4 regions of the Nonomuraea sp. NPDC059007 genome follow, and region 1 is predicted to be linked to each of the others. Evidence: riboswitches for the same ligand, from Rfam matches in the RefSeq annotation. Region 1 holds a riboswitch; each other region holds the start of a gene.
The links. Region 1 has a riboswitch for cyclic di-AMP ahead of ACFWY5_RS10010 (C40 family peptidase). Riboswitches for the same ligand answer to the same signal wherever they lie in the genome.

Region 1 (5,868 bases):
GCCGCCGGTCGAACTCGGCGCTGCCCGCCCAGGCGGGCGCGTAGACGACGGCCCCGGGTGTGCGCACCGCCAGCCCGTGCACGAACGACTGGATGCCACCCTGACGTGGCGGGAAGTCGTTCGTGACGATGAGGACGCGCCTCACGGCTCCGGAACGCCGTTCAGCAGCGCCCAGGAGCGGGCCATGGCGATGCGCTGCGGCGCGGTGGGGTGGGAGGCGTACAGGACGTACTCGACGGCGTCCGGCGCGAGGTCGGAGATGTTGGTCGTGGCCAGCCGCTTCTGCATGGCCGTGAAAATCGCCGGGTCGCGGGTGAGGTCGAGGGCGTGGGCGTCGGCGCGGGCCTCGACGTGGCGGCTGACGACGTTCTGGGCGGGTCCGGACAGTACGGTGGCCAGGCTCATCAGGCCCATGACGGCGCCCACGGCCAGGGGTTCGGTGATGGCGGTGACGCGGGCGCGCCGCCGTACCAGCGGGAAGAACGCGAACAGCAGGGCGGCGCCGAACGCGGCGCCCAGCGCGCCGATGAGCGTGCCGTTGAGAACGTCGTCGTACTTGGCGTGGCCGAGTTCGTGGGCGACGACGAGTTCGACGTCCCGCTCCGGCGCCTTGAGCAGCGTGTCGTAGACGACGATGCGGCGGGTGGCGCCGAAGCCGGAGACGTAGGCGTTGAGCGCGGTCGTGCGGCGGGAGGCGTCGGCGACGAGCACGTCCTCGACCGGTACGCCGTCGCGCTCGGCCATGGCCAGCAGGCCGGTACGCAACTGGGACGGCGGCATGGGCCGGAAGTCGTTGAACAGCGGCTCGAAGACGACCGGATACACGAACGAGGCGGCGACGGTCAGCGCGGCGGCGCCCACGGCCGCGGGCACCCACCAGCGCCGGAACCTGCGCGCCAGGCCCACCACCGCCACGATCATGATGGACAGCAGCACGACCCGGACCGCGATGTTCTTCAGCCGGTCGCCGCTCCAGCCCGCCCAGTCCTGCGTGGACAGGCCGAACTCGCGCAGCCGTACCTCGAACCACATTCCGAGCGGCCAGCGCACGACCTCGACCAGCACCGTGAGCAGCAGGACGCCCAGCAGGACCCGCAGCCACCACGGGCCCTTGAGCCGCCGGAGGACCTTCGCGCCGAGCGGCGTGGCGACCAGCAGCCCGGCGAACAGGATCGTGAGCCCGAACGACAGGTACGACGGCACGCTGGTGGCCGCGTCGAACGCCTGCGACCTGGCGATCTCGGCGGCGGAGAAGTCGCGGGCCGGATCGGGGGCGACCTGGGGCGCTCCCGGCGGCAGCGCCCGCCACGGCGTGGTGAACGCGGCGACCGCGACCACGACGGCGCCGAGCACGACGGCGGCGATCCCGGCCTGCCGCCGTATCCGCGCGGGGGCCTTGTCCCGCTGATCGGTCACTCGAGTTCCTCCCGTAGATAGGCGCGCCATCCGGCGACGAGCTCGCCGGACGGCAGGGGCACGGCCCGTTCCACGCCCAGCCGCCGCGCGTCGCGGTAGAACCTCACCAGCCTGTCCTCGCCGAAGCGCGCGGCCAGGAAGCGACACGCCAGCCAGGCCTCCTGGTAGGACTGTGCCAGCCGCGCGGCCCCGGGCGCGAACGCGTCCGCCCCGGGCAGTTTCCCGGGCACCCGTCCGGCACGTACCTCGGTGGCGAGTTCGGCCGCCGCCACGGGCACGGCCAGGCCCGCGTCCTTGTAGGCCACGTAGTCGGCGAACCCCTCGTACAGCCAGGCCGGCAGCCCGCCGGTGCCGGCGGCGACGTGAGTCAGCTCGTGGGCGAGGACGACGTCGCGTCCGGTGGGGGTGAGTTTGGCGTAGTTCTCCGGGATCACGATGACCCTGCCGTCGTGGGCGATCGCGGCCAGGCCCTCGACCGAGCCCACGCCCGCGGTCCGCGCCGCGTGTGCCGCGTTCTCGGCGAGTTCGACGCTGGGCCGTACCGGCTGCCCGAGGATCGCCGCGACGCGCGCCGCCGCCCGCTCGGCGCGCCGCTGAAGGTCGCCGCGGTCCGCTCCCGCGTCAGGAGCCCGCTCGGGGGCGCAGCCCAGCGCGAAGACCAGGAGGGCCGCGAGCGCGGCGCGACGGCTCACGACCACGGCCCTGATGGTAGCCGGACGCGCGAAGGCCCCGTCCCGGGAGGGGACGGGGCCTTTCGGTCCGGACGACTACAGACCGGGCCGGACGGCTCCCGCGAAGGACGACTTGCGCCATCCGCTGAGCCGCTCGATGCGCACCCGCTTGCCGGAACTCGGCGAGTGGACCATCTTGCCGTTGCCGACGTACATGCCGACGTGGCCTCGACCGCGGAAGAACAGCAGGTCACCCGGCTGCAGAGACTTCCACGAGATCTTCTTCTTGATGCGCGCGTACTGGCTGTGCGTCACGCGGGGGATCTTGACTCCGGCCTTCTTCCAGGCGAACTGGACGAGACCGGAGCAGTCGAAGGCGCCGGGTCCCGTTCCGCCGTAGCGGTACGGGTCGCCGATCTGCGCCCTTGCCGCGGAGACGGCCTTGCGGGCCTTGCTCTTCTGCCGGGCAGTCGTCGACTGCGTCGCCGTCTTGGCCGAGGTGGTGGTCTTGGCCGTGGTCGCCGCCTGGGCCGCCGGGGCATGGAGGGCGAACCCTCCGGCCGTCACGGTCATGGCGAGCGCCGCGCCACCGAGAACAAGACGGGGGTTGTGCAGGGAGGTAGACAGGATTTCTCCTTGGTTCTTCCACGAACGCCTACCGGGTTAGCTGACGGATTCGGGCCTGGAAGTCGCCCTACGGCACGCTGAACGCGCCGATTCACCCCTTGATCCCGGGGGAATGGGATCGGTGGTTCCCCGGCTCCGTGCCTCCTGGCTGCACGGACTCGGCAGGTCGCGGCCCCTTGTCGGACGGGGGCGACCGGCGGATCTCTATGGGTCCTCATCGAGCCCGGACGGGGCCGATGCCGGTTCGCGGCGCCATGGCTTGTTCGCCGCGACGCCAGAACGTACTCCCGGGTTCATGACCCGGCAAAGTCCTGGCAAAGCTGTAAAGATCAGATAAAGGACCCTGTCAGGACGGGAACTCCTGCTGGACAGCGGGGTCCCGTTACTCAAATGTGACCCTCCTCACACTTGGAGCTCCAGGGGTGAGTCAGGTCCCTTCCGCCCCTCCTGTCACACGCGTCACAGCGGTCAGCCGGAAGCCGGTCGGCGTGTGCCGTACCTCTTCGATCTCCTTCAGCCGCGCGGCGTGCTCGCCGCCGAGATAGCGGAAGAGGTACGGCACGCGCCGCGTCCGCCGGATCTCGAACCGGGCGGCGATGGCGTCGAGCATGTCCCCCGCGGGCGAATGATCGACGTGCGCCTCGCGCCAGCGGGTCACCGGGTCGCGCTCGGGCCCGTCGAAGCGGCCGAGCAGGGTTCCGGCGTCGTAGAACCAGGTGGCGGCGGCCTCGTCGGCCCAGTCCCAGGCGAACTCGTCCACCACGAGCAGCCCGCCCGGCTTCAGCAGCGCGGCCGCCCGGTCGAGTGCGGCCCCCAGCGGGTGCATGTGGTGCAGCGACAGTGACAGCACGATGACGTCGAACGGGTCGTCCTCATAAACCGTCAGGTCGGCGCGCTTGGCGGGCACGCCCGCCGCGAGCGCCGCGGACGGGTCGAGGTCGATGGCAGTGACGTCGTGGCCGCGCGCGATCAGCGCACCGGCCAGCGCGCCGTCGCCGCAACCGGCGTCGAGAACGCGGGCGGGAGCCGCGGGCAGCGCGGAGAGAATCCAGGTGTCCATGCCCCGATCGTGCTGCGCGCGAGCCATGCGTACCACTGCGGGTTCGGCATGAAAGGCATAAGCTCCATGCATGCTTGACGTCTGGTCGCTGAAGGTGCTGTCAGAGGTGGGCCGGCTCGGGTCGTTCTCGGCGGCGGCCGAGGCGCTTTCCATGACCCAGCCGGCCGTCTCCCGGCAGATCGCCGCGCTGGAGCGCCGGGCGGGGGTGCTGCTGTTCCACCGCCTGCCGCGCGGCGTACGGCCCACCGGCGCCGGGCAGGCCGCGCTGGAGCAGGCCGCGTACGTGCTCGACGGGATCGTGCTGCTGGAGACCCGGCTGGCCGCGCACGCGTCGGGCGAGCGGGGGCGGGTGCGCGTACAGGCCTTCCCGAGCGCCGCCACCGCGTTCGTGCCCGAGTGCTTCCGCGTCTTCGCCGCCCGCCACCCGGCGGTCGAGCTGTCCCTGACCGTCGGCGGCGGCGCGTCCGCCGTCCTCGCCGGAGAGGCCGACCTCGCGCTGGTCACCTCGTGGGACCCCGCGCCCGCCGGCCTGGACCTGGTGCCGCTGCTCGACGACGAACTGCTGGTCGCGCTGCCGGAAGGTCACCCGCTGGCGGCCGGGGAGAGCGTGCGGCTGCGCGCTCTGGCCGGGCAGGCGTGGATCGACGGCAGCCACCCCGACTGCCTCGGGCCGCTGTCGGAGCTCGCCGCGGCGCTGGGGGCGCCGCCGCGCGTCAGCCACCTGTGCGACGACTGGAACGGGCGCCAGGGGCTCGTGGCGGCGGGCGTCGGGGTGATGGTGTTCCCGTCGATCGCGGGCGGCGCGGCCCTGCGCCCGGACATCAGGCTCCTACGTCCCGAGCCCGCCCTGCCCGCGCGCCGCGTCTTCGCCGCCGTCCTGCCCGCGCCCGGCCGCTCACCGGCCGTGGAGGAGCTTCTGCGGACCATGCTCGGGTACGGCGGGCCGTAACGCCGGCCGGGGCCTCAGGGCCGGATCGCGCCCACGACGCGCCTGCCGTACGAGGAGAACTTGACGACCTTGATGACGTCACCCGTCTGGGGCGCGTGCACGATGTTGCCGTTGCCCGCGTAGATGGTGACGTGGCCGAGGCCCTCGCTGAAGATCAGGTCACCGGGGCGCAGCGCGTCGAGCGAGACCCGGCGCTTGGCCCCCCACGCCCACTGCTGCCAGGTCGTCCGCGGCAGCGAGACGCCGGCCGCCCGCCAGGAGGCCTGGGTGAAGCCCGAGCAGTCGTACCCGCGCGGACCGGTGCCGCCGTAGATGTACGGCTTGCCGACCTGCCCGAACGCGAACTTCAGCACCGCCGCCGCGTTCCCGGTGGCCGGGCCCGTGTACTTGATGCCGGTGCTGTTGGGATCGCCGGTCTTGTACGCCCCGAGCTCGCGCAGGAGCTTCTTCTGCTCCTGGATCAGCTTGAGGATCTCGGCCCGTTCCTTCTCGACCTCGTCGCGTTCCTTGTCGGCCGCGACCAGCGCGTCCTGGGCCAGGTCGCGCTCGGTCTTGAGGCCCTTGTTCTCCCGGTCGAACGCGGCCAGCTTCTCCGCCCGCTCGGCCTGGAGCTGGCCGGTGAGGGCCATGCCGTTGAGCATGCTCATGGGGTCGCCCTCGCCCATCATCGCCGGCCACGAGGTCACGTCGGCGCCGAGCTGGTAGTCGTTGACCGCCATGGTGATGACCTGGACCCGCAGGCGGGCGACGGTGGCCAGTTTGTCCTTGTAGGAGGAGTTGAGCCGGCCGTACTTCTTCTTCGCCGTCTTGTGCCGCTCGGTGGCGGTGTTGAAGCGCTCGACGACGTGGTCGGCCTTGTTGTTGAGGCGGGAGAGCTTCGCCTTGGCCTGTTTGATCGTGGGCTTGGGATCAGCCACGGCCACGCCGACCGGCGACGCCAGCAGCCCGATCGCCAGACCAGTCGCCAACGAAACCCGGCCAAACCTCACAGCGTCGCCTCCCAGTGATCACACCTGGGGGCAAATAGTACAGAAGTGCTGGGTGTGTTCTCAGCCTTTAGCCTGATTTGTAACCCACACCCCACCCTTCCCACCTCCCCCACCCACCACCAGGCACAACAACGGGCGGCCCCACCGCGCGACCGG
Region 2 (5,868 bases), on a different contig from region 1:
CGCCGACGATCGGCCGCGGCGAGGTCCCTGGACGTCCCTGGGCATGTCCATGGTGGCCAGCAGGAGGCTCGGTGAAGGGCATGGTCGCCCTCATGCGGTCCTTCCGGGGTGTGTGGCTGACCCCGGCCGGTACGGCTCATGCGAGCAGTGGGATCAGTTCTCCGGTTCGACCAGTGCGTTCAGCCGGTTCCGCAGGGCTTTCGCGACCGGTGTGGGCAAAGGGGTGCCGCTCATGGCCTGTTGCAGCCACAGCCCGTCGACGGCCAGCCGAGCCAGGAGCAGGTCGATGTCGTGGGGTTCGGCCGAGGTGGGCAGCGGGGCCCAGCGGCGGATGAGCTCGTTCCACACCGTGGCGAGGTCGGGAACGGAGGCCGACTCGAGCATGAACGCCAGGTCCGCCTTGCCCGACTGGCTGTCCGCGCCCACCCGCACATAGGCCGCCACGACCTCTCGCACCGACGCCTCCGCCGGCGGTTTGCCCAGCTCGGTGGCGAGCCACGTCTCCCAGGCGTCGGTCAGTTGCTTCTGGATCGCCAGCAGTAGCTCGTGCCGCGTCCGGAAGTGGTACATCAGCCCGCCCTTGGTGACGCCCGCCTCCTCGGCCGCCGACTCCAGCGTCAGGCCGGTGATGCCGTCGCGTTCCGCCACGCGGATCGCGGCGTTCAGGATCTGGTTCCGCTGGCTTGGTCGCACCCCGTAACTCTACCGTCCAGAAGGCACAGTTATGGGGACATGCCCGAGTCGCCGTGCGCGTGCTCTGAGCACCCATGTCTCTCATGGGACTGGGGGAATCGGGTTGGTGAACATGAACGTCCCTTCGCCATTCTGCGTGGCACACCCGGCGGGAAGGCAGCTCGCCTCGAATGAGGAAACTATACCATCCAGAAGGTATAGTAACTCATCGCTGGGGTCCGTGCCGGGGCGCGAGCTCCGGAAGTTCACGAGGGCCCGTCGGCGGCGACGCTCAGCGCGGCGTGTACGGCAATGCCGTCGGAGCCGACCGTGTTGACGGGCCTGGTCAGGGTTGTCCGCCGACCGCCCAGTCGAGCAGCCTCTGAGCGGTCTGGAAGCGGCGGGTGGAGCTGGTCTCCCCGAGAATGACGCCGGCCAGTTGCCGGCCTTCACGGTCCGCGGCGAAGGAGAGCGTGTACCCGGCGGCCCGGGTGTAGCCGGTCTTCAGACCGACGGCGCCCGGCTTGCCGAGAAGCCGATTCGTGTTCCGCCAGGAGTAGGCGCGGTGCTCCGCCGTCGCGGCCACCGAGCGATACCGGCTGGAGGCGACCTTCTTGAGCGCCTGGACGCCCAGCGCGGCCTGGGCCAGCCGCGCCTGGTCGCGTGCGGTGGAGTAGCCGCCTCCGTTGGTGGGCATCCCGTCGGCGTTGACGTAGCGCGTGTCCCGCATACCGAGCTCGCGAGCAGTGAGGTTCATCTTCGCGGTGAACGCGTCGACGCCCGGACCGTACACGCGGGCGAGCGTGTGGGCGGCGTCCGCGCCGGAAGGCAGCATCAGGGCGTACAGCAGGTTCTCCACGGTCAGCCGGTCTCCGGCGCGCAGGCCGGCCACCGAGGCACCGCCCTTCGAGGCGTAGCGAACATCCCCAGAGGTGACCTTGACGACGTCACCCGGCTTGGCCTCCTTCAGCACGGTGTAGGCGGTCATCACCTTGGTGAGGCTGGCCACGGGCATCCGAAGATCGGCCTTCTTGCTGAAGTAGACCTTGCCGGTCTTGGTGTCGATCACGTGAGCCGCACGGCCGAGCACCGTGGGGGCGTGCGCCGCGACGTCTTGAACGTGGGAGCGGGACTCCGGCGAGTCGTCGGGCCCGACCGGAGGGATGGCCTGCGCGGCGGTGGCGCAGGCGGTCATGGCAACGGCGGTGGCGGCGAGGCCGAGCAGCGCGCGGTTCAGCCGGTTCTTGAGATCGGTGGGCATGAAGGACTTTGCTCCTTGCTTCCATGCCGCCTACCGGGTTAGCTGACGGGTTCGGGCTGGGAAGTGCCCTACGGTCGCGGCTGAGCGAGCGTCCGATTCACCCCGATGAAGATTGGGTCCCCGGCTCCGTGGAAACGGATTCGGCGGCCGGACGTCGTCCTGCGGGTTCCCCAGGAGACGCACGGTCCGGGCAATGAAACGGCAACGAACCCGTCTAGGGCCCGTCACGCAATGCCCGAGACCCTACCAAAAAGCACATATCGTGCAAACAGTACATTTCCGGCTGCTGTTGGAGGACTCACGACGGGCGGGACAGACCAAGCACGATCAGGTCGAACAGCTCCTGGAACGCCTCCGCGTTCGTCCGGCCGAGATGCTCGAGCACCTCGGGATCCTGCAGCCGGTCCAGGGCGGCGTAGATCACCTCCGCCACGAGGCGCGCGTCCGTTTCGCGGAACGCACCGCTGTCTATGCCCTCCTGGATGAGCGCGGCGGCGATGGACGTGGCGAACCGGTAGTGCTCCTCGAACAGCCGGCGGATTCCCGGCTGCCCGGCGACATCGACCGAGAACGCCCGAGCCGCGCGGGTCAGCGCCGTGCTCGCCGCGGACATGTAGGCGTGAACTCGCCCGAGCGGCTCGTCCATCGCCCTCGCCTGGGCCATCGCCTGCCGGCCGACGCGCTGCAGAAGCCGGTCGACGACGAGCGCGACGAGTTCGTCCTTGCTGGGCGCCAGCTCGTAGAGGGTACGCCGCGAGCAGTGCAGCCGGGCGGCGAGCTCCTGAATCGTCAGCCGGCGAAAGCCCTCCCGAAGGAAGATCTCCTCCAGCTCGGCGAGCACGTTCTCCTGCCGGCTGGTGAAGGAACGCCCGAGCGAGAGGGCGACGGGCGGTCGAGGATATCCGGTCATGCCTGCACTTTCAGGGTACTGTCTAGGGTACCAGGTACTCGAAGATAGTACCCTCTGTGTGTGGAGGCGGAATGCGCCGACCCAGCCGAACCCAAGTGAGCATCATGTCGTGCCTGCCGCTGGCCGCCGCGCTCGTCGCGGTCAGCGATCCCGTACGGGCGGACGCCGACCGATGCGCGGCCCTGACGAACGCGACCGTGACCGACACGACGATCACGCGAGCCAGGACGGTGACCGCGACGACATCGGTACCGGAGCACTGCCTGGTCGACGCCTATGTCACCACGCCAGGTGACGCGACGGTGCCCAGCAACCAGGTGAACTTCCGCTTGGGCCTGCCGACCGCGTGGAACTCGGACTTCTACTTCCAGGGTGTGGGCGGGCTCGCCGGGCACATCGTTCCGTTCGACGAGGGACTGAGACGCGGCTACGCCTCGGCCGCCACGGACACCGGACATCAAGGCGCGAGCCCGTTAGGCCACCCCGAACTCGACGGCAGGTGGGCGCTCGGCAACCGGCCCAAGCAGATCGACTACGCCTACCGGGGCGTCCACGTCAGCACGGTCGCGGCCAAGGCGATCACCGCGATCCACTACGGGCGCGACACGCGCAAAGCCATCTTCAACGGGTGCTCCAACGGGGGACGGCAAGGCCTCATGGAGGTCCAGCGCTACCCCGCGGACTATGACGGGGTGATCGCCGAAGGCCCGGCGTTCGCCGCGGGCGACACGTTCCTGCGCTGGATCTCGCAGGCACAGGCACAACTGGCCACATCCGGGTCCTGGCTGTCGCCCGAGACGCTGCCGATCCTCTCGGCGGAATCGCTGAAGCGGGGCGATGCCCGGGACGGGCTGACCGACGGCCTGGTCGCCGATCCGCGCAAGGCGGCCGTCAACCCCGGCCGGCTCGTCGGCCCCGGCAAGCTGACCCGGGCCCAGGCCGCCGCCGCACGGACCATCTATCGCGGACCCGGGCCGCTCCGGGGACATCCCGCCGGACACGAGGAGATGTGGCGTTCCTACATCACCGGCTCGGCGGCCCCTCAGATGGGACCCGACGGCAAGCTCGTCTTCCCTTTCAGCCTGGCCGCACCGTTGTCGTACACGTTCACCAACGAGTTCCTGCGGTACTTCCTGTTCAGCGATCCGAGCTATGACCTCACCAGGTTCGACCTCGCCAAAGATCGGCGGGCCGTCGAGCGGATACGCGCGCTGCTCGACGCGACCGACCCCGACCTCACGGCCTACGAGGCCCGGGGCGGCAAGCTGCTCATGGTGCACGGCTGGTCCGACCCCGCCCTGAGCGGTGCGGCCCCGGTCGCCTACCACAAGGAGGTCGTCGCCGAGATGGGTGCGGCGCGTACCGCCGGCTTCTTCCGCCTGTTCATGGCGCCGGGGATGGGGCATTGCGCGGGCGGGCCAGGACCGAACACGTTCGACGCGCTCACGGCGATGGAACAGTGGATCAACCGGGGCACGGCGCCCACCTCCATCATCGCGACCAACCCGACGAGCGGCCGCAGCCGGCCCCTGTGCCCGCACCCTGCCGTCGCGCGCTACAAGGGCTCGGGCAGCATCGAGGACGCCGCGAACTTCACCTGCGGATCCCCGCCACGGGCCTCCGTGTAGTCGAGCGGCATCGCCTGCGGCTCGCAGGTGCGCACTCCAGCGCGAGGGCACAACCCACCACCTTCCCTTCAAGGTCATTTACACGGACGGTGTCGACGTGAGAGCGTTCAGTGATGAAAGGGCTGGTGTTCAGCCCATCATGTGCCCGCCTTCCGAAAGGTCGTCTGTCGTGCGTCTGCGCCAGAGCGCTGTTGCCCTCGCCGGAGTACTCGCCCTCTCAACCATCACCGCCGGTCCTGCCGGCGCCGCCACCGGACAGTTCCAGTACACCTTCGTCGGCTTGGACGGGACACCGCAGAGGGCGGTGCTCGACGATCCGCGGGGCGGCGAGTGCATCACCCTGCCCGAGGTCGCCGATCCCGGCGCGAGCGAGCCCGCGCATTCGCCACGCAACCGGACCGACGCCGCCGCCACGGTATTCACCGAGCCCGGTTGCGAGGGTGACTACTTCACCCTGCGGCCGTACACGGGCAGGGGCTCGGAGAGGTTGAAGCTGCGTTCAGTGGTGTTCTCCCGCTGAGTGCAACCACAGGTTCCGTCAGAGACCGTGAACCGAGGCGATGGTGAAGGGGCGTTGTGGCACGCCAGGTCCGAGTGGGCCGCCCTTGTCGAACTGGGATCGGACCACGTGGAGGCTGCCGCGCAGCCGTACCAGAGTCGTGGGAAGTTGAAGGGCGGCATCGGCCACCCGGCGCTCCATCCGCGCCTGCGTGCCGTCCTCCCGCAGCCGCCATCTGCTGATGGCGTTGCTGACGTTGTGCACGACCCAGAGCGTGCCCGACCGCAACTCCAGGCCGTCGGCGTGCGTCATGTCGGCGCCTTTCAACGAGACCCTGCGGATGGCACCCGTTTCAGGGTCGAGCCGGTAGAGGTCGCCACCGGTCATGTCGGCGGTCAGCAGGTATCGGCCTGCGGGGTCCGCGGCGATGCCGTTGAGCGTGTAGGCGTTCGGCGCGTGCGGGTCGAGGACCCCGCTCAGGTCGAAGTGCGGCCGCAGAGCCGATGGCCGCTCCCCCGCGTCGTCCACCTGCTCGCGGGTGACGCGGTAGACGACGGCACGCACGCTGTCGGTGAGATAGGCCGTGCCGTCCCGGGTTATCGCCAGATCGTTGACGAACCTGCCGCCCGTGCCGGACACCTCGAAGCGGGCCAGTAGCGCGCGGCTCCGCGTGTCGTAGACCATCACCCCGGAGGTCGAGTCGATGACCCACAGCCGGCCGAACCGGTCGACCTCCAGGCCGTTGGCGGTACGGCGGCCGTCGGCGCCGGCGGGTATGAACGTTCGCGCCACCCGTCGCCCGGGCGTCATCTGGAAGATCGTCCCGTCCGCGAAGGACCCGGCGTAGAGGTGTCCCGTGCGGGGGTCGGCGGTGATGCCCTCCGGATAGACGGACCGG
Region 3 (5,868 bases), on a different contig from region 1:
GAGTTCGAGCGCCTCCACGAAGGTGTCTTCCGGCAGTTCCGGCATGGCCATGCGCGCGCAGGAGTGGTTGAAGCGGGCGGCGTTGGCGTAGGGGCGGAAGGTGACGATGGAGCCGTTCGCGTGCCGGTAGGCCTTGAGGCCCTCGAAGAGTTCCTGCGCGTAGTGGAAGACGGAGGTCGCGGGGTCGAGCGTGAGCGGTCCGTACGGCGTGAGGCGGGCGTCGTGCCAGCCGGTGCCCTCGGTGTAGTCGATCGAGACCATGTGGTCGGTGAAGGCCTTCCCGAACCCGGGGCTCGCCAGTACCGCCTCGCGCTCTGCCGCGGTGCGAGCGTGGTCGGATAGCTGCACGTCGAAGCTGAGCTTCTGAGAGGTGGTCATGACGGAGATCCTTCTCTTTCTCTGAGGACTACCCTGCATCCATTCTGCGCCGGATCGGGTAGAGGGAACTTACTGCATCTAAAAGGACGACCGTTAGGGCGCAACGAAAACGCCCGGAGGCTCTCGCGAGCCACCGGGCGTGGGTGGTCAGGCGGCCGCGAGTGCGCTGGGGGCGCCTGGGCCGCTTGTCAGGTCGGTACCGGGTGTTCACGAGCTGCGGGTTCGCGCGCTGCCCGCCGTACCTCCGCAGACTTGTGGTGAGGCCCCGACGGTGGGGGATCTCACGTTCCGCGGTACGGCGGGCCGCTCGTGGGCCGGTGGCCTGCGGCGTCAGGCGCCGCCGGATACTCGGGCGGCGATGTCGTCGCCGATGTCCCTGGTGGTGCGGGCGGCGGTGTGCGAGAGGCGCTCGACGATGTCGTCGGCGACGGCCTGCTCGACGCGGGCGGCCTCGGCGGTCAGCCCGAGGTGGTCCAGGAGCATGGCGACCGAGAGGATGGTGGCGGTCGGGTCGGCCTTGCTCTGCCCGGCGATGTCGGGCGCGCTGCCGTGGACCGGCTCGAACATGCTCGGCGCGGCGCCTTCGGGGTTGATGTTGCCGCTGGCCGCGAGGCCGATGCCACCGGCCACCGCGGCGCCGAGGTCGGTGATGATGTCGCCGAACAGGTTGTCGGTGACGATCACGTCGAAGCGCTCGGGCTGGTTGACGAAGAACATCGTGGCCGCGTCGATGTGCACGTAGTCGGTGGTGACCTCGGGGTACTCCCCGGCCACGCGGTCGAAGGTGCGCTGCCACAGGTCACCGGCGAAGGTGAGCACGTTGGTCTTGTGGACCAGCGTGAGCTTCCTGCGCGGGCGGCTCTGCGCCTTGGCGAAGGCGTAGCGGACGACGCGTTCGACGCCGTAGGCGGTGTTGATGGACTCCTGCGTGGCCACCTCGTACGGCGTGCCCTTGCGCATGGCCCCGCCGGTGCCGGCGTAGAGCGACTCGGTGCCCTCACGGACGACGACGATGTCGATGTTCTCGGCCGGTGTGTCGGCCAGCGGCGTCGCGACGCCGGGCAGCAGCTTGACCGGGCGCAGGTTGACATAGTGGTCGAAGTCGAAGCGGATGCGCAGGAGCAGGTCGCGCTCCAGCAGGCCGGGCGGAACCTTGCGAGGGTCGCCGACGGCGCCGAGCAGGATCGCGTCGTAGCCGCGCAGCTCCTGCAGCACGGAGTCGGGCAGGACCTCGCCGGTCCTGGCGTAGCGGTCCGCGCCGAGGTCGTACTCGGTGATGTCGAACTTGGGACCGACCGCCCCGAGAACCTTGAGGCCCTCGGTCACGACCTCGGTACCGATGCCGTCTCCGGGGATGACGGCCAGGCGAATGCTACGCGACTCCATGGGCGGTACCTTACCGGTTCGTCTCGCCTGCCGAGCAACCCATCTCATTTCTCGGACACTGCATTTTGCCCGATTTGCACGCTTTTGACTGTTTCGTTAGAGTCCCACCAGCCTAATCCGCGCACCGTAGTGCGGAGCCGGGGACCCACCTCCCCCATTGGGGCGAATCGGCGTTTACCACGTCGTAGGGCGACTTCCAGGCCCGAGCCCGACAGCTAACCCGGTAGGCCGTGTGGAAGGACATTCCCCTGTCTCGCATCATCGCGACCGCTGTGCTCTTCACCGTCACCGGTGTCACCGCGGCCACCCTCGCATCCCCCGCCACCGCATCCCCCGCTTCTCCCGCTTCTCCCGTCAACACCGTCGACCCCTATGACGTCACGCTGACCAGCCAGGGCCTCAAGGAGATCCAGGAGCAGCGGACCCCCGAACCCGGCTGGCAGAAGGCCCTGGCCTACGCCATGGACAAGCGCGGCACCCCGTACGTCTGGGGCGGCACCACCAAACGCGGCTACGACTGCTCCGGCCTCATGCTCCGCGCCTACGAAAGCGCGGGCATCGAACTGCCCCGAACCGCCGCCCAGCAGTACTCGGCGTTCTCCAGAAAGATCAGCTGGAAGAACCTGAAGCCCGGTGACCTGGTCTTCTTCTCGGGGCTGGGGCATGTGGGCATGATCTCCCGGCCTGGGCACATGGTGCATTCGCCGCGTACCGGTGATGTGGTCAAGGAGGAAAAGCTGAGCGCCTGGCGCCGCCGCGCCTTCGTGGGCGCCGTGCGTCCGGATCCGGCGGGCGTCAAACTCACCACCCGGCTCGAAAAACTCCGCCAGGCGCCCGCACCCGTCATGCCCACCGCGACGCTGTGACGCGCGTCGTCTCCTGATCGTCGTCTGACAACGCCGATTCCGCCGGCCCGTCGCGGCGGGCTCTGTCGTGGTTCCTCCCGTGCGTGGCTTCTCTCTCACGCGCGGGAGGATCCACGCACGGGAGAGACCACGGTCTCTGTCGCGCGGGCCCTGTCGCGGCCCACCCCCGGACACGGTCGTCCAGCGGGGATGGCCGGCCGCCGCAACGAGCGCACTTACCGGCGGTACCCCGCTGATCTCAGCCCATACGGGTGGAGAAGATCAGGTCCCAGGCGCGGCCCCTCGCATGGGCGACAGCGCCCAGCAACACGCCACTGTCACCCAGAGCGCTGGCCACGATCGTGGGCCGGAGCGGCCCCAGTTCGCCGATTCGGCGTTGGATGGCGTCGCCCAGCAGGTCGAGGTTGTGTCCCACGCCGCCGGAGAGCACGATCACCTCCGGGTCCAGGACGGCGGCCACCGCCACGAGCAGCCCGCCGATCCGCCGGCCCTCCGCCGCCACGACCGACAGCGCTGCCTGATCACCCCGTTCCGCGGCGGCGAAGATCTCCTTGGCCGTTCCCAGGGACAGTCCGGCGGCCCGCGCCGCCCGTACCACTCCCGGAGCCGCGGCAACGGTCTCGGTTGCCCCGTGCTCCCGCACACTCGCATCCCCCTGGTCCACGCCAGGGAACACCTCCCCCGCGGCCTGGGCCGACGCCCCAGTGACAGATCCGGCACTCGAAACCTCGGACGGCCGATCCGGAGCGGGCCGCGTGCCGGGCGGGTGCTGGGTGTCGGGCGGGCGCTGGGTGTCGGGGAACCCCGCTTCGGAGGCGCGCCGAACGTCGGGTGCGGACGGCATCTCACCCACGGACCCCGCGTCGGGAACGAGCGGAACATCCGGCGCAGACCGCGCGGCGGGTGCGGACCGGGTGTAGGGGCCAGGCGCGGTGTTGGGGCCAGGCGCGGCATCAGGGGTAGGGAGGTCGTCGGTGGCGGGGAGGTAGGAGACCTCGCCGGCGGCGCCCCTGGCGCCCACGTACAGTTCGCCGTTGACGACTATGCCCATGCCCACGCCGGTGCCGATGGAGACCAGGGCGAAGTTGGACTTGCCGCGGCCCTCGCCGTACGCGTGTTCGCCCACGGCGGCGAGGTTGATGTCGTTCTCGATGACCAGGTCGACGTTGAGCGCGGCCCGCAGGCGGTCGGCCAGGTCGGGGCCCGGGAGGTTGGGGGCGAGGTCCAGGCGGCCGGCGTTCTGGTCGTAGACGCCCGGGGAGCCTACGACGGCGCAGACGATCGCGGACCAGTCGAGTTCGGCCTCGTGGGCGGCGGCGCGGGCCAGGCGGGCGACGAGTTCGGCCAGTTCGGCCGACGTGCGTGCGGTGTTCCGTCCGTCGGTACGGCCGGCGAACGTCCCCCGGAGATCGGCCACCGCCACCCGGATCCAGTCGCGGCCGATGTCGATGCCGGCGACGTGGGCCGAGGCGGCGTTCACGTCGTAGAGGGAGGTTACGGGGCCGGGGCGGCCGGACACCTCGCCTACCAGGTGGACCAGTCCGTCTTCTTCCAGTCCTGCCAGGGCGGCGGAGACGGTGGGCTTGGACAGGCCGGTGACCTTGGCGAGGTCGGCTCTGGACGCGGGGCCCTCCCGGTGGAGTTGGTCCAGTAGGCGCCGCTCGTTCATGACCCGCAGCAACCGCGGGTTTCCCAGCTCGCTTCGCACCGCGACCTCCCCTTCACGGCAGACTCTAGCCAACGCCCGGGATAGTAAATTACCTTTCTTACCAACCACCTTCCACCATCCCGATCCACCGTTCCCCGGAAAGGAACGTCCGCCTGATACGCGCCGGGCAAGGGACAACTCCGCGAGACGCGAGAAGGCCAGGCACGGAGGAGCCCAAGCAAGGAAGGACAGCGCAGGGCAAGAGGGCAAGGTCGAGCGCGGCCGCCAAAGGACGGCAGGTCCGGCACAGGTGGGCCGGTGGAGAAGGGCTGGTTGGAAGGTACGTGGACCCGGGGGTCTGGCTGCACTCGAGAGGAACGATGTGCGATGCACCGAGGAGTGATGGTCCCCGTCGCAGCGGCGATGCTGCTGCTGGCGGGGTGTGGCGGCGGCGGCGGCGGCGCGGGTACGACGGCGAGCGCCCAACCCTCCCAAGCCGAACAGACAGAACAGACAGGACAGGCGGCCAAGAAGATCGCCCTCTTCCTGCCCGAATCCAAGACGACCAGGTACGAGGCCTTCGACCGGCCCCTGTTCGAGGCCAAGGTCAAGGCGCTCTGCGCGACCTGCGAGATCCTCTACAGCAACGCCGACCAGGACGCCGCCAAGCAGCAACAGCAGGTCGAGGCGGCCATCACCCAGGGCGCGAACGTGCTGGTCCTGGACGCCGTGGACGCCGCCGCCGTGGCGCCGCTGGTCAATCAGGCCAAGCAGAAGCAGATCCCGGTCATCGCCTATGACCGGCTGATCTCGGGGATCGACTACGCGTACTACGTGTCGTTCAACAACGTGCGGGTGGGCGAGATGCAGGGGCAGGCGCTGCTGGACGCGCTCAACGCCAAGGGCACGGCGGCGAAGGGCGAGATCGTGATGATCCACGGCTCCCCCACCGACCCGAGCTCGGCCGACTACAAGAAGGGCGCCAAGAGCGTTCTGGACGGCAAGGTCAAGGTGGGCAGGGAGTTCGACACGCCGGACTGGAGCCCGGACAAGGCGCAGCAGCAGATGGAGCAGGCGATCACGGCGCTGGGCCGGGACAAGATCGTGGGTGTGCTGAGCGCGAACGACGGCATGGCGGGCGGGGCGATCGCGGCGATGAAGCGCGCGGGGTACGCGTCGCTGCCGCCGATCACCGGCCAGGACGCCGAACTCGCCGCGATCCAGCGCATTCTCACCGGCGAACAGCACATGACCATTTATCTGAACATCAGGGCCGAGGCGGAGAAGTCCGCCGAGCTGGCCGTCGCCCTGGCCAACGGCGAGACCCCGCAGGCCCCGGCCAAGGTCAGCAACGGCACCGCGGACATCCCGGCCTTCCTCCTCGACCCCATCCCGGTCACCGCCGACAAGGTCAAGGACACGATCGTGAAGGACAAGTTCTACACGGTCGAGCAGATCTGCACCGCCGAGATCAAGGCGGCCTGCGAGAAGAACGGCATCCAGTAGATGATCTCCGCATCGGGGATCACCAAGCGGTACGGCGCGGTCCAGGCCCTCGACGGGGCGAGCCTGGACCTGCGTCCCGGCGAG
Region 4 (5,868 bases), on a different contig from region 1:
GTGCACGGTGATGCCGGGCCGTTCCCTGATCACGGCCACGTCGACGGGGTCCTCGCGGCGGTGGGGAAAGTAGGCGAGCGGCTCGCTGGCGGCCAGCTCCGTCAGCCAGCGCAGGTAACGCTCGCGGTGCACGAGCCCGTTGCGCACCAGCGAGGTGCCGAGCACGACCGTGCGCTCGGCCGGGCCGGGCGAGCGCAGGGGTTGGGCGCGCAGCCAGCCGAAGTCGTGGCAGATGAGGTCGATGCCGCGCTCGCGCACGGCGCCGGCGAGGTCGTCCTTGACCGGCAGCGCGGTGAACACCGCCGTGCTGGAGGCGGCCAGCCGCAGCGCCGCCGCCGTCCCGAGGACCCTGCGCGGCAGTCCCGCCTTGTGCCTGGCCCTCAGCAGCGCCCGATACGGCCCCGCGGCCAGCAGTTCGAGCAGCCGGAGCGTGGCCAGCCCGTCGTCCACGATGACGATGCGGCCCGGCCGCGAGGTCAGCCAGCGTAGCTGCACCCGCCCGGAGAAGGCGTCACCGACCACCTGGACCGGCCGCGGCATCTCCTCGCTCGGCCTGGCCAGCTCGAGCCCGTCGGGCAGGTCGAGCCCGGCCAGCTCGCGGCGCGTGGCCACGAGTGCGCGCTGACGCGCCCTCGGCACGATGACCGTGCGCTCACCGAGCAGCCCGGCGTGGTGGGCCTCGACGGCGCAGAGCATCTGGAGCGGCGATTCCACCCAAGCCCATTGCTTCTTCACGACGGGTTCAAGCTAGCCCGGTCGCCTTAAGCCGCAGGGAACGCCATATGAACAATGGGTCGCATGAACTCGCTGCTGCTCAACACCGACGGTGTGCAGATCCCGCAGCTCGGCTTCGGCGTCTGGCAGGTGCCCGATGACGAGGCCGAACGCGCGGTCGCCACCGCGTTTCAGGCGGGATACCGCCATATCGACACCGCCAGGCTCTACTACAACGAGGAAGGGGTCGGCCGCGCCTTCCGGGAGTCGGGGCTGCCACGGGAGAAGGTGTTCATCACGACCAAGCTCTGGAACGCCGACCACAGCCGCGCCGAGGAGGCCTTCGAGGAGAGCCTGGCCCGTCTGGGCCTCGACTACATCGACCTTTACCTCATCCACTGGCCGGTTCCGGATCAGGACAAGTACGTCCAGGCATGGAAGTCCCTGGAAAAGATCTACCGAAACGGCCGGGCGCGCGCGATCGGCGTATCGAACTTCGGCGTGGAGCACCTCACCAGGCTCATCGACGAGGCCGAGATCACCCCCTCGATCAACCAGATCGAACTGCACCCGAACTTCCCCCAGATCGCCCTGCGCGCCTTCCACGAGGCCAACGGAATCCTCACCGAGGCGTGGAGCCCGCTGGGCCAGGGCAAGGGCCTGCTGAACGACCCCGCCCTCGCCACATTGGCCGGAAAACACGGCAAATCGCCCGCCCAGATCGTGCTCCGCTGGCACATCCAGCTCGGCAACGTGGTGATCCCCAAGTCGGTCACACCGGCGCGGATCAAAGAGAACATCCAGGTCTTCGGCTTCACGCTCGACCCTGAGGACATGGCTGCCATAGGAGCCCTCAACAACGGCACCCGTCTGGGACCTGATCCGGCAAATTTTAACTGGATGGGATGACCGGCTGGTGCGGCCTTTTGGCCGCACCAAGCCTTGGATGGTCATTTATGAGTTTGTAATCCCCTTGCCCCATGTATTACCTTCAGGTCATCCAAGGCATACGTCCGGGCTACCCGTTCGTTGCCAGACCATCGCACACACATCACAGGCTTTGCCTGTGACCGCTGAATCCGCACCCTCGCGGAACCGGGGACCCAGGTCCTTTGGGGTGAATCGGCGCCTCGCGCCGTAGGGCAGCTTCCAAGCCCGAACCCGTCAGCTAACCCGGTAAGCGGCATGGAAGCAAGGAGTCACCCCACCCGATGGCGAAGCATCGTCTTACCCGTGCCCCCAAGATCGACCTCACCCGCGCCGCGCTCGGCGTGACCATCGCCGCCACCGCGGCGTTCGCGACCCACCCCGCCCAGGCCGAGACGCACGCCGCGTCCGCCGCCGCGAAGGGCGTCCCGGAGACCGTCGTCCAGGCCGAGCCCGGCAAGAAGGCCGGCAGCGACCGGCCCAAGCCCACCGCGGCCCAGGTCCTCTCGCTGGCCAAGAAGCAGATCGGCACCCGCGAGGACTCCAGGGGCGGCGGCACCAAGTTCCAGAAGTGGTACATGTCCTCCCCCCGCGCCGCCGAGACCGTCAAGCGCGACGGCGGCAACCGCCAGGCCTACCTGAACGCCGCATGGTGCGCCATGTTCGTCAGCTGGGTCGGCGAGGAGACCGGCGCCCGCACCACCGTCGGCTGGGACGCCTACACCGTCACCCACGCCAAGTGGTTCAAGAACAACAACCGCTGGGGCGCCAGCGCGAAGCCCGGAGCCGTCGTCTTCTTCGCGTGGAGCGGCAGCAAGAGCCTCGACGCCATCAACCACGTCGGGTTCGTCATCAAGGACAACGGCAACGGCACCATCACCACCGTCGAGGGCAACACCGGCAACGGCAAGGTCGAGGAGCGCATCCGCCCCGCCTCCCAGGTCGTCGGCTACGGCTACCCCGACTACTCCGCCTGACTTCCCCCTCTCCCCCTCTCCCCTCCCCAGGAACGGCGCGCCCCCTCCCCCCGGGCGCGCCGTTCCCATTCCCAACCCCACCCCGCCGCGCGCTCTCCTCTGCTCCTGCACGCCCCCACCTCACCGCGCGCTCCCCTCCGCTCCCGCACGCTCCCTCACCCGCGCCGCCGCCGCCCCTTCCCGCTACCCCCCGCCCTTCCGTTACGGCAAGCCGCCGCCCCCGCCTCCCACCGCTGTGGGCGGGCGCCGATCGCCGGGCGCCGCGCACGTCGGACGGGGTCCCCACCGCCACGACGCCCCGCCGGCCCCCTCCCTCGGCCACGCCGGCCCGCGAAGCCCCGGCCCGCAACCCCGGCTCGCAATCCACGTCCCCCCGGGACCCCAAGCCCCACCCCGGCGTTGTCTGCTCCCCCGGGACCCCAAGCCCCACCCCGGCGTTGTCTGGTGACCGGGGAGGGAGTGGGCGGGTTAGGGTGACGGTGATCACGTTTGGAGGGGTCATGGGATGGACCGCAGCGGACATCGGCGACCTGTCAGGCCTGGCGGCCGTGGTGACGGGAGCCAACAGCGGCATCGGGATGATCGCCGCGGGTGAGCTGGCCAGGCGCGGCGCCGCCACCGTGCTGGCCTGCCGGGACGTCGCCAAGGGCGAGGCCGCCGCCCAGCTGATGAAGAAGGCGGCTCCCCACGCCTCGATCGAGGTCAGGCAACTTGACCTGGCCGATCTGGCTTCGGTCCGCGCGTTCGCCGCCGCGTACACCGGCGGGCTCGACGTGCTGGTCAACAACGCGGGCGTGATGGCGCTGCCGTACCGGCAGACCGTGGACGGGTTCGAGATGCAGTTCGGGACCAACCACCTCGGACACTTCGCGCTCACCGGCCTGTTGCTGCCCCGGCTGCTTGAGCGTCCCGACCCCCGCGTGGTGACGGTCAGCAGCGGCCTGCACAAGGGGGGCCACATCGACTTCGACGACCTCCAGGGCGAACGCTCCTACCGCAAGTGGGCCGCCTACGGGCAGTCCAAGCTGGCCAACCTGCTGTTCGCCTACGAGTTGCAGCGCCGCGCCGCCGGCGCCCTGACCAGTGTCGCCGCCCACCCCGGCTACGCCGCCACCAACCTCCAGGCCGTCGGCCCGCGCATGGAGGGCAACCCGATCCTGGAGTTCGGCTCCCGGCTGGGGAACGTGCTGTTCGCCCAGAGCGCCGAACGCGGCGCCCTGCCGCTTCTGTACGCCGCCACCGAACGCGGCCTGGCCGGCGGCACCTACGTCGGCCCCGACGGCCGCTTCGGCTCACGCGGCTACCCGACCCCCATCGACTCTTCCCCCGCCTCCAAGGACCGCGCCGTCGCCGCCCGCCTGTGGTCCGTCTCAGAAGCCCTCACCGGCGTCCATTACGACTTTCCCGCCGATACGGCTCCCGCCAAATAGATCTCCCTTTCACCTCAAATAGATCTCCCATCCCGTTATTTCTTCGTGATAAGCACCTGCTTAATCACACAAACACCAGTAACCCCAATAGCCACAGCCGCCATCACATTTCCCTCCCCTTGGCAGCACACGCCCGCACAACAACCGGATCGCTGACCACCCAGCCACGCGGCAGGCCGGGCTACCTGCCAAGCCGCCTGGCCTACCGGCTGCCTGGTCACCCACGAGGCGAGCCGCGCACCCAATCGGCCGGCCCGGCTACCTGGCCGCCTTCAGCCGGGACCGGCCAGCCCGAGCCAGCTCACTGACGCGCCCCCGCCCGAATCGGCCAGCCCTGGCTGCACGCAGACCGGGGCACCTTGGACCACCCGATCACCCCAGGCCATCTGGGCGCCTCAGGCCAGTCAGCCACCTCGGGGGCCATCCGGGCATCCCGGGCGCCACCGCGCAGTGGGGCCGATCGGGCGGTGGGGTCGATCGGGGGTGGCGAGGTTGCTCCGGTCGCATGGGAGAGAGAGCCACGGGAGCGCTCCCAGGATGGCCTATGGGCGGTTCGTGGCCTGAAGTCCGATAAAGGGCCCGCAGGACAAGCGGAATGTAACGGTTGCGCGTCGCCTCGTTGACGGGGCCAGCGCCCTGATGCACTCTGCATGGGAGCGCTCCCAGAGCGCTCCCATATCCCCCACCCCACCCCCAAGGGGCACAAATGAAGCACACGCGTCTGGCCACCGCCGCGGTCATGACCGCCGCTCTGGCCGCCTGCGGAACCACCTCCACCCCCCAGCCCCAATCCTCGGCCCAAGCCAAGGCGGAACCCGTTACGATCACCGTCCACACCTTCGGCGGCGGTGAGAACTTCGGCTACGACAAGGCGGTCGAAGCCTGGAACGCCGCCCACCCGGACATCCAGGTCAAGTACCAGAACCTGACCGACCGCTTCGAGGACGTCTACCTCCCCCAGCTCCTCCAGCGCCTCCAGGCGGGCAGCGGTGCCGCGGACGTGGTGGGGATCGACGAGGGCGCCATGGGCCTCATGGCCGCCCGGCCCCAGTTCTTCACCGACCTCGGCCAGTACGGCATGCAGAACCGCAAGGCCGACTTCCCCGCGGCCAAGTGGGAGGCGGGCGTCAACGCCGACGGCAAGCTGTTCGCCCTCGGCACCGACATCGGCGGGATGACGATGTGCTACCGCAAGGACCTGTTCAAGAAGGCCGGCCTGCCCACCGGCCGGGAGGACGTGGCCAAGCTCTGGCCCGACTGGAACGCGTTCCTGGAAACCGGCAGGAAGTTCGAGGCCGCCAAGACCGGGGCGAAGTTCATGGACGGCCCCAACACCATCTACAACGTCATCCTCTCCCAGGAGGCCCCGAAGAACGGCAACGTCGCCTACTTCGACAAGGGCAACCAGCTCGTCATCGAGTCCAACCCGGCGATCAAGACGTCGTTCGACTGGGTGCAGACGTTCAGCAAGGCCGGGATGACCGCGAAGCTGCAGGCCTGGAGCCCGGCGTGGGACAAGGCGATCAAGGGCGGCGGGTTCGCGACGATGGGCTGCCCGTCGTGGATGCTCGGCGTCATCGAGGGCAAGGCCGGTGAGGGCAACAAGGGCAACTGGGACGTCGCGGCGGTGCCGGGCGGGTCGGGCAACTGGGGCGGTTCCTGGCTGGCCCTGCCCAAGCAGAGCAAGCACCCCAAGGAGGCCGCCGAGGTCCTGAACTACCTGACCGGCAAGGACGGCCACGTCATGGCGTTCGAGGAGGCGGGCGCGTTCCCGAGCTCGCTGCCGGCGCAGCAGGACGCGAAGGTCACCGGCCTGAAGA

Region 2: another riboswitch for cyclic di-AMP. It lies ahead of ACFWY5_RS24000 (D-alanyl-D-alanine carboxypeptidase family protein); the one in region 1 lies ahead of ACFWY5_RS10010 (C40 family peptidase).
Region 3: another riboswitch for cyclic di-AMP. It lies ahead of ACFWY5_RS02450 (C40 family peptidase); the one in region 1 lies ahead of ACFWY5_RS10010 (C40 family peptidase).
Region 4: another riboswitch for cyclic di-AMP. It lies ahead of ACFWY5_RS24795 (CHAP domain-containing protein); the one in region 1 lies ahead of ACFWY5_RS10010 (C40 family peptidase).

Annotation. Positions count from the first base shown of each region.
Region 1 covers NZ_JBHYJD010000005.1:149,259-155,126, forward strand. Annotated here, with positions in the region: gene ACFWY5_RS09995 (glycosyltransferase family 4 protein) at 1-145, opposite strand, end outside; gene ACFWY5_RS10000 (M48 family metallopeptidase) at 142-1,416, opposite strand; gene ACFWY5_RS10005 (hypothetical protein) at 1,413-2,114, opposite strand; gene ACFWY5_RS10010 (C40 family peptidase) at 2,184-2,660, opposite strand; cyclic di-AMP (ydaO/yuaA leader) riboswitch at 2,725-2,888, opposite strand; gene ACFWY5_RS10015 (class I SAM-dependent methyltransferase) at 3,142-3,774, opposite strand; gene ACFWY5_RS10020 (LysR family transcriptional regulator) at 3,845-4,723, shown strand; gene ACFWY5_RS10025 (NlpC/P60 family protein) at 4,738-5,691, opposite strand.
Region 2 covers NZ_JBHYJD010000014.1:58,722-64,589, forward strand. Annotated here, with positions in the region: gene ACFWY5_RS23995 (TetR/AcrR family transcriptional regulator) at 154-693, opposite strand; gene ACFWY5_RS24000 (D-alanyl-D-alanine carboxypeptidase family protein) at 1,019-1,933, opposite strand; cyclic di-AMP (ydaO/yuaA leader) riboswitch at 1,946-2,089, opposite strand; gene ACFWY5_RS24005 (TetR/AcrR family transcriptional regulator) at 2,232-2,843, opposite strand; gene ACFWY5_RS24010 (tannase/feruloyl esterase family alpha/beta hydrolase) at 2,948-4,471, shown strand; gene ACFWY5_RS24015 (hypothetical protein) at 4,641-4,991, shown strand; gene ACFWY5_RS24020 (SMP-30/gluconolactonase/LRE family protein) at 5,010-5,868, opposite strand, start outside.
Region 3 covers NZ_JBHYJD010000001.1:551,106-556,973, forward strand. Annotated here, with positions in the region: gene ACFWY5_RS02440 (branched-chain amino acid aminotransferase) at 1-378, opposite strand, end outside; gene ACFWY5_RS02445 (3-isopropylmalate dehydrogenase) at 709-1,764, opposite strand; cyclic di-AMP (ydaO/yuaA leader) riboswitch at 1,864-2,009, shown strand; gene ACFWY5_RS02450 (C40 family peptidase) at 2,037-2,630, shown strand; gene ACFWY5_RS02455 (ROK family protein) at 2,869-4,338, opposite strand; gene ACFWY5_RS02460 (sugar ABC transporter substrate-binding protein) at 4,681-5,784, shown strand; gene ACFWY5_RS02465 (ATP-binding cassette domain-containing protein) at 5,785-5,868, shown strand, end outside.
Region 4 covers NZ_JBHYJD010000014.1:222,415-228,282, forward strand. Annotated here, with positions in the region: gene ACFWY5_RS24785 (hypothetical protein) at 1-714, opposite strand, end outside; gene ACFWY5_RS24790 (aldo/keto reductase) at 799-1,623, shown strand; cyclic di-AMP (ydaO/yuaA leader) riboswitch at 1,776-1,912, shown strand; gene ACFWY5_RS24795 (CHAP domain-containing protein) at 1,926-2,618, shown strand; gene ACFWY5_RS24800 (oxidoreductase) at 3,119-4,048, shown strand; gene ACFWY5_RS24805 (ABC transporter substrate-binding protein) at 4,755-5,868, shown strand, end outside.